Regions from separate parts of the Pseudomonas sp. HP_01 genome, predicted to be linked through region 1. Evidence: predicted binding sites of a transcription regulator. Region 1 holds the regulator's gene; each other region holds the start of a gene.
The links. The regulator FliA, encoded in region 1, starts transcription of late flagellar genes. The targets are predictions, from matches to a motif close to CTAAAGTTTNNNNNNNNNNNGCCGNTAA.
Positions count from the first base shown of each region.

Region 2: the regulator FliA is predicted to act here: its motif matches at 1,428-1,455, upstream of flgM (flagellar biosynthesis anti-sigma factor FlgM).
Region 3: the regulator FliA is predicted to act here: its motif matches at 1,456-1,483, upstream of ACYAR8_RS01270 (methyl-accepting chemotaxis protein).
Region 4: the regulator FliA is predicted to act here: its motif matches at 1,514-1,541, upstream of ACYAR8_RS02510 (methyl-accepting chemotaxis protein).

Region 1 is NZ_JBTOPV010000022.1:47,631-50,849, forward strand. It holds gene flhF (flagellar biosynthesis protein FlhF) at 1-132, shown strand, start outside; gene fleN (flagellar synthesis regulator FleN) at 251-1,084, shown strand; gene fliA (RNA polymerase sigma factor FliA) at 1,081-1,824, shown strand; gene ACYAR8_RS13560 (chemotaxis response regulator CheY) at 2,068-2,442, shown strand; gene ACYAR8_RS13565 (protein phosphatase CheZ) at 2,462-3,219, shown strand, end outside.
Region 2 is NZ_JBTOPV010000008.1:96,705-99,923, forward strand. It holds gene ACYAR8_RS06900 (flagellar brake protein) at 1-473, opposite strand, end outside; gene ACYAR8_RS06905 (flagella synthesis protein FlgN) at 556-1,023, opposite strand; gene flgM (flagellar biosynthesis anti-sigma factor FlgM) at 1,073-1,390, opposite strand; gene flgA (flagellar basal body P-ring formation chaperone FlgA) at 1,561-2,322, opposite strand; gene ACYAR8_RS06920 (chemotaxis protein CheV) at 2,396-3,219, shown strand, end outside.
Region 3 is NZ_JBTOPV010000001.1:283,579-286,797, forward strand. It holds gene ACYAR8_RS01260 (CaiB/BaiF CoA transferase family protein) at 1-76, opposite strand, end outside; gene ACYAR8_RS01265 (LysR family transcriptional regulator) at 183-1,094, opposite strand; gene ACYAR8_RS01270 (methyl-accepting chemotaxis protein) at 1,708-3,219, shown strand, end outside.
Region 4 is NZ_JBTOPV010000002.1:17,618-20,836, reverse strand. It holds gene ACYAR8_RS02510 (methyl-accepting chemotaxis protein) at 1-1,346, opposite strand, end outside; tRNA gene ACYAR8_RS02505 (tRNA-Met) at 1,778-1,854, shown strand; gene ACYAR8_RS02500 (hypothetical protein) at 1,976-2,320, opposite strand; gene ACYAR8_RS02495 (hypothetical protein) at 2,510-3,214, shown strand.

The DNA.
Region 1 (3,219 bases):
CTGCATTTGCCGCGTCGGCACCAATTGGTGAGCCGGGCTGTCAGCGTGCAGATGCAGGAGGAGCCTAGCGAGGAAGCGATGGCGGATATGTTTGCGGATCTTTATCACAGCACCGGCAAGCGCGCGGGCTAGGTAGAGAAAATGACAGTGGAATTTTCCTGCATCGATGGTCTGCCAGGCATTGTTCAGGCACTGAACGTGCAGCCCGACATGTGGCTTAGGTCTAAGCAAGACAAGGTAAACAACTAACATGGGCAGCATGCATCCCGTACAGGTTATCGCGGTAACCGGTGGCAAAGGTGGCGTAGGCAAGACCAACGTTTCAGTGAATCTTTCACTGGCGCTGGCCGAGCTGGGACGTCGCGTCATGCTGCTGGACGCCGATCTGGGTCTGGCCAACGTCGACGTATTGTTGGGCCTGACCCCCAAGCGCACCCTGGCTGACGTCATGGAGGGGCGGTGCGAGCTCCGCGATGTCCTGCTGCAGGGGCCGGGCGGCGTACGCATTGTGCCGGCGGCATCGGGCACCCAGAGCATGGTCCACCTGACCCCGGCGCAGCATGCCGGATTGATTCAGGCCTTCAGTGACATCGGCGACAACCTCGATGTGCTGGTCATCGATACTGCCGCCGGTATTGGCGAATCGGTGGTGAGCTTCGTCCGCGCCGCCCAGGAAGTGCTGCTGGTGGTGTGCGACGAGCCCACGTCGATCACCGACGCCTACGCCCTGATCAAACTGCTCAACCGCGATTACGGCATGAACCGCTTCCGCGTCCTGGCCAACATGGCCCAGAGCCCGCAGGAAGGGCGCAACCTCTTCGCCAAGCTGACGAAAGTCACCGACCGTTTTCTCGACGTGGCCCTGCAGTATGTAGGCGCGGTGCCGTACGACGAGTGCGTACGCAAGGCCGTGCAGAAGCAGCGCGCCGTGTACGAAGCGTTTCCGCGTTCCAAATGTGCCCTGGCGTTCAAGGCCATTGCGCAGAAAGTCGACACTTGGCCGCTGCCGGCGAACCCGCGCGGTCACCTGGAATTTTTCGTAGAGCGCCTCGTGCATCACACCAGCGCAGGGCCCGTCTCATGACAGCAAGTGGCTATCGCATGTACAGCAAATCGTCCAAAGACTCCCAGTATGAGCTGATCGAGCGTTATGCCCCGCTGGTCAAACGAATCGCCTACCACTTGCTGGCGCGTCTGCCAGCAAGTGTTCAGGTCGAGGACTTGATCCAGGCGGGCATGATTGGTTTGCTCGAAGTGTCGACCAAATACGACTCCACCAAAGGGGCCAGCTTCGAGACGTACGCGGGTATTCGTATCCGTGGCGCGATGCTTGACGAAGTGCGCAAGGGGGACTGGGCACCGCGCTCGGTCCACCGCAACACGCGCATGGTCAGCGACGCAATTCGTGCAATTGAAGCAAAAACCGGTCGTGACGCTAAAGATCACGAGGTTGCTGCCGAACTTGAAATGAGTCTCGACGATTATTACGGGATTTTGAACGATACCCTGGGCAGCCGCCTGTTCAGTTTCGACGACCTGTTGCAGGACGGCGAACATGAAGGGCTGCACGAGGACGGCGCGAGCCAGTCCCTCGAACCGTCGCGGGATCTGGAAGACGAGCGCTTCCAGGCTGCGCTGGCCGAGGCCATCGCCAATTTGCCCGAACGTGAACGTCTGGTGTTGTCGCTGTACTACGACGAAGAGCTGAACCTCAAGGAAATCGGTGAGGTCCTGGGGGTCAGCGAATCGCGGGTCAGTCAGTTGCACAGCCAATGCGCAGCGCGGTTGCGCGGTCGTCTTGGCGAGTGGCGCGCACGTTCGTGAATCAGGCGCAGGCCGTGAGGCCTGCGTGTTTTGCTTGTAAGACCGGCTGTGCAAGACGTGAGCGGGAAGCAGAAGAGACATGGCAGGAGTCGGTCGAACCGGGTCGTAGATGATCCGGTTTCGCTGCGCTCGTCCCGGTCGATCAAACCCCCTCTTCATGTTCGGCACAGCCGGTATTGATTGGACGCGCGTTCAGGTGCTGCACGCGTTAAAGACTGCTTGGAGGTCGAATTGGACAAGAACATGAAAATCCTCATCGTTGATGACTTCTCAACGATGCGGCGGATCATTAAAAACCTGTTGCGTGACCTTGGGTTCACCAACACGGCCGAAGCAGATGACGGTCTCACCGCATTGCCGATGCTGCAAAGCGGCGCCTTTGACTTCCTCGTCACTGACTGGAACATGCCCGGCATGTCCGGCATCGACCTGTTGCGTCAGGTGCGTGCCGACGAGCGTCTGCGCAGCCTGCCGGTGCTGATGGTTACTGCCGAAGCCAAGCGTGAGCAGATCATCGAAGCCGCTCAGGCCGGTGTGAACGGCTACGTGGTGAAGCCGTTCACCGCGCAAGTGCTCAAAGAAAAAATCGAAAAGATATTTGAGCGCGTCAATAGCTGATGTCCGCTGCGAGGGCGCTATGGATTCCAAAGATTCGACAATGGGTGACTTTGAGTCAACCCTGAAGAAACACGCACAAGAGCTGGTCGCGAGCCTTGAAAAAGGCAAGTTCGGCGACGCTGTGCAACTGATCCATGAGCTTAACCAGACCCGCGACCGAGGCCTGTATCAGGAAGTCGGCAAACTGACGCGCGAGTTGCACAGCGCGATCGTCAACTTCCAGATCGACCCGAACATGCCGCAGGCCGAGGAGGTCTCCCAGATCACCGACGCCACCGAGCGGCTGTCGTACGTGGTCAGGCTGACCGAAAACGCGGCCAACCGGACCATGGACCTGGTGGAGCAAAGCACGCCGTTGATGCACGGGCTCAGTGATGACGCCAAGGCGTTGAGCGCCGATTGGGGACGCTTCATGCGCCGCGAAATCAGCGCCGAAGAGTTTCGTGATCTGGCCCGCCGCGTCGATGTGTTCCTGACCCGCAGCGAGAAGGAGACGACCGAAGTCTCCGCGCACCTGAACGACATTCTGCTGGCGCAGGATTACCAGGACCTCACCGGTCAGGTGATCAAGCGCGTGACCACGCTGGTCACCGAAGTCGAGCGCAATCTGCTCAAGCTGGTGCTCATGGCGAGCCAGGTGGACCGCTTCGCGGGCATCGAGCACGACCAGGAAGTGTTCCGTCAGCAAAAAGAAGAAGAAAAACTTCACTCCAAGGGTGAAGGTCCGCAGATTCATGCCGATAAACGTGAAGACGTTGTATCCGGACAGGATGATGT
Region 2 (3,219 bases), on a different contig from region 1:
GCGGAGACATCCAGCAGTTTGCCCCGCAACGGAAATTTGAGCCTGTCGCCGCCGATCTCGACATCAATCAGCGAAGCCAGCTTCAGGGCCGCGCGAAACGCGTTGCGGCGCTGGTGATAGACGACTTCTTGAGGCAGCGGGCCGCGATAACTGCGCGGCTCTTCGATGACTGTCAGCTGGGCTTTGCTTTCCCAGGCGATGCGCACGCCGTCGTGAAAGCCTTCGACACGGAACGGTTCACCGCTGGCAAGGAAACGCTCACCGTCGCGGGGGATCATCTCGTCGAGGATCATCTCGTTGGTGTCGCGGTTGACGTCGATCACGTAGCTCTGAAACCGCTGGCTGCGTTCGTGGAACGTGATGATCAGCGGGTCATGACTTTCCATCAGCAGCCGCAGATTGGCAGCGATTTCCAACGGGGTGGTCAGTACCTTCGGGGGCTGCGGAACATCTTCCGCGCTTGAGGCATTCACGGTCTATCCATCTCCAGGCAAATAACGGCAGCGTTCAGCGTGCGGCATATTGCCACTACGTTGCGCACCTTGATACAAGAACTTACGCCTGGCTGAGCGGACGCGGCCTGGCCTTGCCGGACGTCGAACCGCGGCTGTCATACAGTGTCGGGGTGTCGCCGCCGTTGAGAATCCTCAACTGCTGTGCCGTGGTGAGTTGCTGGAGCTGGATAAGGCTGCCGTTCTGTTCGTTGGCCGCCTGGCATTCACTCATCAGTGCGCTGAGTTCATCGCCTGCGGTTAACAGGGCTTCACCCACTGACGAATGTTTCGCCACTTCTTCGAGTCCCGCACGATTGGCGGGCAGACCCAGGCTGGTCATCAGCTGGGTACGTCGGCGTCCATGCTGCTCGAGCACGATCACCAGCGCCTGTTTCTGCGCCAGGATGTGTTCCATCTCGACCATATTGCGCCCGTGAAGCGCCACTGACTCGGCCTTCAGGATGTCCAGCAGATGCCGGGTTGGCGCAATGTCGTCCGTGATCAGTTGAAGCAATGTAGTGTCTTGCATCGCATGCCCTGGTGTTTAAGCGTCCAGAAGCCCCTGCGCAGACCTGGGGCTAGCGCTGGGCTTCGAAGTTAAGCAGTTTGCTAGCAACACGATTGCTGTCGACCTTATAGCTGCCGTCGGCGATCGCCTGCTTCAACTCAGCCACACGGGCGCTGTTGACGACAGGCTGATCACGCAACGAATCACTGATCTTCTGCAACTGTTGAGCTTCGCTGCTCAAATGTACTGCCTCACCACTGCCGGGCACGCTCGAGGTGCCGCTGACCGCTGCCGTAGCTTCGGTTTTGCTGGCTTCCTTGGTGCTGGCAGTACGTGTTGTACCGCCAACGGGAGTGGAGCTATTCAAACGATTGAAGTCGATGACCATGATTGAAAAACCTCTGGGTTCTAGGACGCTTGCCTTGGTTTCGGCCATACCCGGAATAACTTTAGGGCTCGCGCGAAAACAGTCTCGAATGGACGTCGCGCGGAGCACTGGGGTTCCGAGTGTAGGAAAAGCGCAAGCGCAGCGCCAGAGGTCTTACCTATACATGTCAGTTACATAGCGACCTCAACTTGCCCGGGCGCAACGATGTTGGCCTTGATCACCCGTTGTGAATTCAGGTTCTTCACCCGTATTTGCTCGTTGAAACCGCCGTCGGACAGGGCTTCGCCCGGCATCCGCACGCTCATCGAACCACTGCGAGCGCTGATCACGACTTGGTCGCCCTTATGGACCATTTGGGGTTGATCGAGGTGGACGGGCGTCAGGATCTGGTCGATGACCGTTGGTCGGACAACTTTTTGCCCGACTGCCTGATCGACCGAATCAAGGAAGCCCTGCCCCAGTTGGCTCACGTCACGTTCGCGCAGCGCTACATCGTTTTCGGTCACGATCGCGTCGCGCTTCATTGGCCGTACGGCCGTGACCACATTGCGGTAAAGATGTACCTGGGCCGGTACGAACACTGTCCACGGTGAGGCGCCTTCACAGCGCACTTTGACGGTGACGCGGCCGATGGGCTGGGCCGGGCTTTCCAGTGAGGCTGTCAAATCCTTGTCACACAGCGGCATGCGCATACGCGGATCCAGCTGTTTGACTTCGATCTCATAGCGGCCGGCGGTTTGGTTGGTCGCCATATAGTCTTCAACTGTGAATTCAAGAAAGCCCTGGGTCACGCCGATAAGTGTTTCAGGCAGGGTCATGTTGTCTGCGCGGCTGAGGCTGGCGGCACACAACAGACACAGCGCAACCAGCACGCAGAGAAAGCTGCGGGTTGCGGGGGCCAGGCGTCGGGATACTGTCGTTTGTGTGTTCATGATGAGTAAATAGCAAGGCCCGTGCCGCTTACCGATCCGGTAGCGCAATTGGTCGTTTTGGGAGGAGTGGTTCATGGCTGGTGTGATGGATTCAGTAAACCAGCGCACTCAACTGGTAGGGCAGAACCGCCTTGAACTGTTGCTGTTCCGGTTGGACGGCAAGCAGTTGTATGGGATCAACGTGTTCAAGGTAAAAGAGGTGCTTCAGTGCCCGAAACTTACCCATATGCCCAAATCCAGTCCGATTGTGCGCGGTGTGGCAAGTATTCGTGGCGGGACCATCCCGATCCTCGATCTGGCATTGGCGACCGGCGGCAAGCCGTTGTCTGACATTGCCAATTCCTTCGTGATCATCACGGAGTACAACACCAAGATTCAGGGCTTCCTGGTGCACGCGGTGGAACGCATCGTCAACATGAACTGGGAAGACATTCATCCGCCACCCAAGGGTACGGGGCGCGACCACTACCTGACGGCGGTGACGCGTCTCGACAATCAGTTGGTGGAGATCATCGACGTAGAGAAGATCCTCGCCGAAGTGGCGCCGGTCTCCGAGAACATCTCCGTGGGTGTGGTTACGGCTGAGGTGCAGCACAAGGCGCTCTCGCTGCGTGTGTTGACGGTCGATGATTCCTCCGTGGCGCGCAAACAGGTCACGCGTTGCCTGCAAACCGTCGGCGTGGAAGTCACGGCGTTGAATGACGGTCGTCAGGCACTGGATTTCCTGCGCAAACTGGTGGAAGAAGGCAAGAAACCGGAAGAAGAATTCCTGATGATGATCTCCGACATTGAAATGCCGGAGATGGATGGCTATACCCTCACTGCGGAGATTCGCAGCGACCCGCGCATGCAGAAGTTGCACATCGTGTTGCACACGTCGCTGTCGGGCGTGTTCAA
Region 3 (3,219 bases), on a different contig from region 1:
TCAGGCGAGCGGCGAAGGGAGCAGCGATCAGTGTGCCGATTTCAATGACGCGCACGCCTTGAAGGGGGCCTGTCATAGCGGTTACCTCGAGTCTTTCTTGGAATTTGTCGCCAAGACTAGAAGAACGCGGCTCAGCAAATCCAACCGTCAGTTGGCAACCAGCGTTCACGAAACGCGAAGGCTCAGGCCTCGGGGCTCTGCAGATGATCGAACAGCAAGCGGCTCACCGGCGACAACGCAGCCGTGTCGCGCACCACCAGAATCAGCGTGCGCCGGGCCCAGGTATCCCCAAGGCCCACGGCCCTGAGGCCCAGCGACGGCCCGAGCAGATCGAACGCCTTGCGCGGCAGCACGCCGATGCCCATGTCGGCCTGGACCATCCGGCACATGGCGTCGAAACCCGGCACATGGATGCGCACCCGCAGCGGTCGGCCGTGCGCGCGTGCGGCGTTCTGGGTGCGCATGTTGATGGAGCTGGCGGCGTGCAGGCCGATGTAGTCGCTGCCAAGGGTGTCCTCGAAGGCCACCTGCTGCAGCCCGGCCAGCGGATGATCGTCACGCATCACGACGACCAGTTCGTCGTGGCGATACGGTGTGCTGTGAAGCCCCTGAAGATCAGTGTCCTCGGAGCAGATGCCGATGTCCGCGACACCGTCGACCAGGCCCTGCACGACGCCGTTGCTGGGCCGCTCTTCGAGATCGACTTTGACCAGGTCATGGCTGGCGACGAAGGCGTGCAGGTCCTCCGGCAAGAACTGAATGATGGCCGAGAGGTTGGCCAGCATGCGCACATAGCCGCGCATGCCCTGGAGGTGCTCGTCGAGTTCAAGGCCCATTTTTTCCAGATCGGAGAGCATGCGCCGGGCATGGTGCAGCATCGTCTCGCCGGCGGCCGTCAACAGCATGCCCTTGGCATTGCGCAGGAACAGGCCGATGCCGAGCACTTCTTCCAGCTCCATCAACCGCTTGCTCGCGGCCGACACGGCAATCGCCTCGCGCGCCGCCGCCCGTGTCAGCGTGCCTTCTTCGTACACGGCGACGAACAGCTTGAGGGTAATCAGGTCGAGGCGACGGATGAGGTTTTTGTGCAGCATGGGACGTACTCGCTCAGGGTGCGGCCGAAAGAATACACGGCTTGGCGAGCGGGCACGGCTGAAGCCGGTTCTGCCTTCCATCCGCGGTATTTCAGTGGGACTGGCTTTAACCGGGAAAAGGCCAGCGTGTGCACCCTCAATTTTGCGGTGTGACATCCGACGCCTTCCCGGCTGAAGCCGGTCCCACTAAATGCCCGCGCAGTGTCAGTGGGATTTGCTTTGGCCAGGAAGAGGCCCGCGTGTGCACCCTAGATTTTGCCATGTGACATCCGACGCCTTCCCGGCTGAAGCCGGTCCCACTAAATGCCCGCGCAGTGTCAGTGGGATTTGGTTTGGCCAGGAAGAGGCACCCGTGTTCACCCTCAATTTTGCGGCGTGACGTCCGACGACTTCCCGGCTGAAGCCGGTCCCACAAAATACCGGCGCAGTGTCAGTGGGATTCCGCGCGTTGTCAGTGGAACTGGCATCCCGATTCCGGGGTGCCATCCGTCACAAATCGATTCATGCAGGGCAGCACATTGCATTTCTGCCAAAAAAGAGGGTAATCCGCCATCAAGCTGAACCGGTTCAGGTCGATATCCCGGTGATCTTTCTCTCTATGGACAGCCCCGACATGAACCTCAGACGCCTCAACATCGCTCCCCGCTCCCTGATCTGCTTCGGCTTCTTTGCCGTACTGATCGCCGCCGTGGGACTGTTCTCGCTGCTGCAAGCGTCGAAGCTGAAAGACGCCCGGGACGCGTTGCAGGACAACGTACTCCCCACCCTCCTCACCATTGCCGACATCAAAAATGACCTGCTGACCATCCGGCTGGGCAATACCAGCCTGCGCGCCGCACAAAGCGCCGCCGGCAACGATGCCGCAATGAAGCGCGTCAGTCAGGGTCGCGCCGACTTGGAAAAAGACGTGCAGCGTCTGAGGTCCTTGCTGGTCAGCGAGCGTGGCATTAACGCCTACGCGGAGATGGAGCGCGACATGCAGGGCTACCTCGCCGTGCACGCGCGCTTTCTCGACGCCGTGGCGCAGAAGCGCGATGACGTGGTCGCCTCACTGACCGAGCCATCCGGCGAACAGACCCACGCGGCAGACGCGCTCGCCAGGGACATCGCCACCATCGCCGACCTGGGCAACCAGAAAATGCGGGATTCGGATGTGGCCGCAGATGAAAGTTACGCCCAGTCCCGCGATGTCATCATCGGCGCGATCGTGATTGCGCTGGCCGCTACCCTCGCCCTGGCCGCGCTGTTCACCCGCAGCCTGGTCGCGCCGATCGCCAAAGCCCTGGCCATCGCAGAAAACATCGCAGCCAACGATTTGAGCAAGCCGATTCAAGTGGACGGTTCCGATGAGCCGGGACGCCTGCTGCAAGCGCTGTCGGTGATGCAGCAGAACCTGCGCCACACCCTTTCGGAGCTGGGCCACTCGTCCAATCAACTGGCCTCGACCTCGGAAGAAATGACTGCCGTGACCGAAGAATCCCTGCGCGGGGTCCAGCGCCAGAACGACGAAATCAATCAGGCCGCCACGGCCATCAATCAGATGAGCGCAGCGGTGGAAGAAGTCGCCCACAACGCCTCGCTGGCCTCGACCGCCGCGCGGGATTCCAGCGATTCGGCGGAACAGGGCCGCCTGCGGGTCGACGAAACCATTTCGGCGATCAACGAGCTGCACGATTCGGTCGGCACCACCGCCGATGAGATCAATGGGCTGGCCGGTCAGGTGCAGAACATCAGCGGCGTGCTGGACGTGATTCGCGGTATTGCCGATCAGACCAACCTCCTCGCCCTCAATGCGGCCATCGAAGCCGCCCGTGCGGGCGAAGCGGGACGTGGTTTCGCGGTAGTGGCTGACGAAGTCCGCGCCCTGGCGCACCGCACCCAGCAGTCCACCGCCGAGATTGAAAAAATGATCGCCTCGATCCAGGGCGGCACCCACAAGGCGGTCACGGCCATGGGCCAGAGCAGCGAGCGCGCGCGGGTCAGTCTGGACATTGCCGGTGCCGCCGGGCGTGCCCTTGCCGACATCAAAACCGCCATCGTGTTGATCAACGAGCGCAACGTCAGCATCGCCACGGCCACGGAAGAACAGGCTCAGGTCGCGCGGGAAGTCGATCGCAACCTGACC
Region 4 (3,219 bases), on a different contig from region 1:
GTGGCCGCAGCGGCGATCTGACTGATTTGCTGCTGTTGATCTTCAACTTCGTTGAGCGTGCTGCCGGACTGCGCATTGAGGGTCAGCACCGCAGAACCCAGTTGCTGGGTTTCGTGGTTGACGCCCAGCAGACTGGTGCGCAGTTGCACCACCGCAACGTTGAGGGCGGTGCTGATTGCAGCGAGTTCGTCACGCCCCTGGACGGCGACCTCAACGCACAAATTGCCGTCACGCAGCGACTCGGCCAGGGTCGTAATGCCCTTGGCGCTGCGCTGGATCGACGCTTGCAGGCACATGAATAGATACAGCGCCGCGAGCGCAAGAATGCTGAAAATTGCGGCCACCGGAACGAACTGCAGAGTCGACTGCTCATGGTAATAATCGAGCCGACTGGTCAGTGACGACAGTGATTGCTTGCGCAAGGCCGCCAGTCCTTCGCTGACGCCATCGACGCTGCGCTCGAAAGCAGCAGGGTCTAACTTGATGCTGCCGCCGAATACACCGTCGTCGAGCACTTTCAATTCGTTATCAAGGCGCTGAAGACTGTCTTCATACTGACGCGTCCAGACTTCCATGCCCGGATACGCTTTGGATTGGAGCGAACCCACGGCTTTGACCAGTTGATCCCGCGCGTCACCGATACGACTGCGCAGGTCGCGCATTTGAAGACGGCTCTGCAACGAGAACTGCCCGGACGCGATCGACGATTGGCCGATACTCGCCATCCGCCCTACGCGCTCGACCAGTTCCGGCGCCTGCTGCGTAGAGATTTGCATCAGCAAGTAGGTTTCAAGCCATGGATCGAGAATCAAGCCGCTGTCCATGGCGATCTGCTCTCGCAGACTCTGCAACGCTGTGAGGGCGGAGGTAAAACGGTCATAGCCGTCCGGCCACCAGCCAACGGTGCGCAGAGATTCCGAATCCATGCCTTTGACCGAAGCCTGCACCGCTTGATAACGCGTCATGATGTCCGCGCTGGCGTTCTGCGCTTTGAGCTCATCGCCCAGAGAAGCGAGGGTTCGGGTCAGGTCAGGGTTGGCGGCATCCAGCGCGTTCATGGCTGCCTTCGCGGCTGGCGTCGGATCACGAAGAATGTCGACGGCCTTCCAGCGCGCAGCGCGGTTGCGCTGGGCCGTCAGCTGCACATCCAGCGCATCAAGCGCCATGAGTTGGCGCACGCCGGCTTGTTCCTGAGAAATCACCTCCAGCTTGCTGCGGTAATCCTGCCCGATCATCCAAAGGCTGCCTGCGAGCGGCAAAATGAATAGAAAGAAGAGCACCTGAAACTTGCGTGCGAACCCGAGACGTCCGAGCAGGCGGATGCCTGGCGACAAAAGACTCTGCATAGCCGACTACTCCTCACCGACAACCGCTGCACGACCCATGATCATCGCTGCGCTGCCTTACATTTTTACCGGCAAAATGCCATGTCTGTGTTTTGAAAACGATAACCGCCCATCTTTTGAACCAGGGCCGCGTTATGGCTTGTCGAAATCCGCAGCTGCCTACATCCATATCGGCAGCGCTGCGGCAGGCATAAGCAAAAAACGGACCGATAGCACGAGGCCATCAAACCGGGCACGAGACCCGGCAGAGTGCACGCCGGGTGCTCGAAAGTGGGGCAAAAGCACTCATCGTGAGCAGTGAAACTGTCACCGAGGTGCGGGGATGAAGGATGGTTGACGGTGCGGGAGGCTAACCGATTGATCGCGTGGATAATTTTTTTCAAAGAGACGCTTGACACATATTCGATCTGAGCGAATAATGCGCGCCACTTGGCTACATAGCTCAGTTGGTTAGAGCATAGCATTCATAATGCTGGGGTCCGGGGTTCAAGTCCCTGTGTAGCCACCAAGTACCTCAACAAAGCCCGCCTTGCGCGGGCTTTGTTGTTTCTGGCGTTTAGGTTTCAACCAGATTTGTCTCGGAACGTCATCAACCCTGCTCCGTGGTGCACCTTAAGGCCAACCTCCCCTCAACCAGCCCGAAACGCCCAGACCACTTCCACCAGTCTGGCAGCGATCAGCAGATAAACCAGCGACACCAGAATCTGAATCGCCACGTGGTAGCGCAGCTTGCCAAGCCTGCGAATGCCGTCGCTGACGTTCAGGAACATCAGCACGGCGGACACGCCAATCAGCCCCCATCCAGTAGCGCCGGACACCAGTACACCGATGAACTGGTGGTAATCCGCCCTCAACGCACTGGTGCCCGCCGCGAACAACAGCGCGCACACCAGCAGGTTTTTGATGTTGTCGAAGATTTGCGTGCTGAGATCGTGTTCCAGCAAATCGATGTAACGCACCCAGATTTTTCGCATGGTCCGGCGCCTGTGGCTCGATGAACTCATAGCGTAGCGCGCATGCGGCAAGACGGCTGGATGTTGCCCTGTGGCCCGGGCGAAGACGGCAATCCGTGACAACGGCGCTCTCGTCCAATAGATTACGCCCCTCGAAACGCCCCGGGCTTTTCGCGCCTCAAACCCAGTTAACGAAGCAGTGGATGTTCAATGTCTGATTCCCATACCGATCCGGCGGCAAACGCCGTGTCGTCGAAGCAAGCCTACGAAGAAGCCATCAACCTTTCACAACATGTGCCACAGGCCAAAACCATCAGCGAGATGGTGCTCGACGCGTTTCAGAGCGCCAAGGAAAGCGACCAGATTCGCGATCTGCGCCTGGCCATACGCGCCGCCCATGACCGATTCGATGATGACCAGGCCTACGAACTGATGGGTCAGCTTAAACAGCTCAAGGACGCCGAAGCCGCCGACATGGCCGCACTCGAAGACCTGAGCGCGAAGTTTCCGATCAGCCGGATTCTCTCCAGCTACAAGGACGACCCGAGTTTCCAGGAGCTGGTCTACAGCCTGGCGTTGAAAGTGCTCAACCAGACGCATCAAGCGGTCAGCAACCCGAGCGGCGGCAAGAGCAAAGCGGCACGGCCGAAGAAGGAAGCCGAGGTTTTCGTCATCAGCAAGGACGGCGCCAGCGTCACCCTGCCCCTGCGTACGCCGCGCTCGAAAGCCAACGCGGACCGGGAAGCCTTTGAATTCCTGGGTTTCTCGTTCGTCGGTGAAGGCGAGGAGGCCGAGCTGCAGAGCGAGGTGTTCGTGGACAAGGACGGTAACCAGCAGCCCGCCACGCGCAAGAACATCGTCAGCGCGATCCAGCAGCAAACTGCGTTTGAAGGATTCAGCGTCGTTCAGCAATAAGCTGC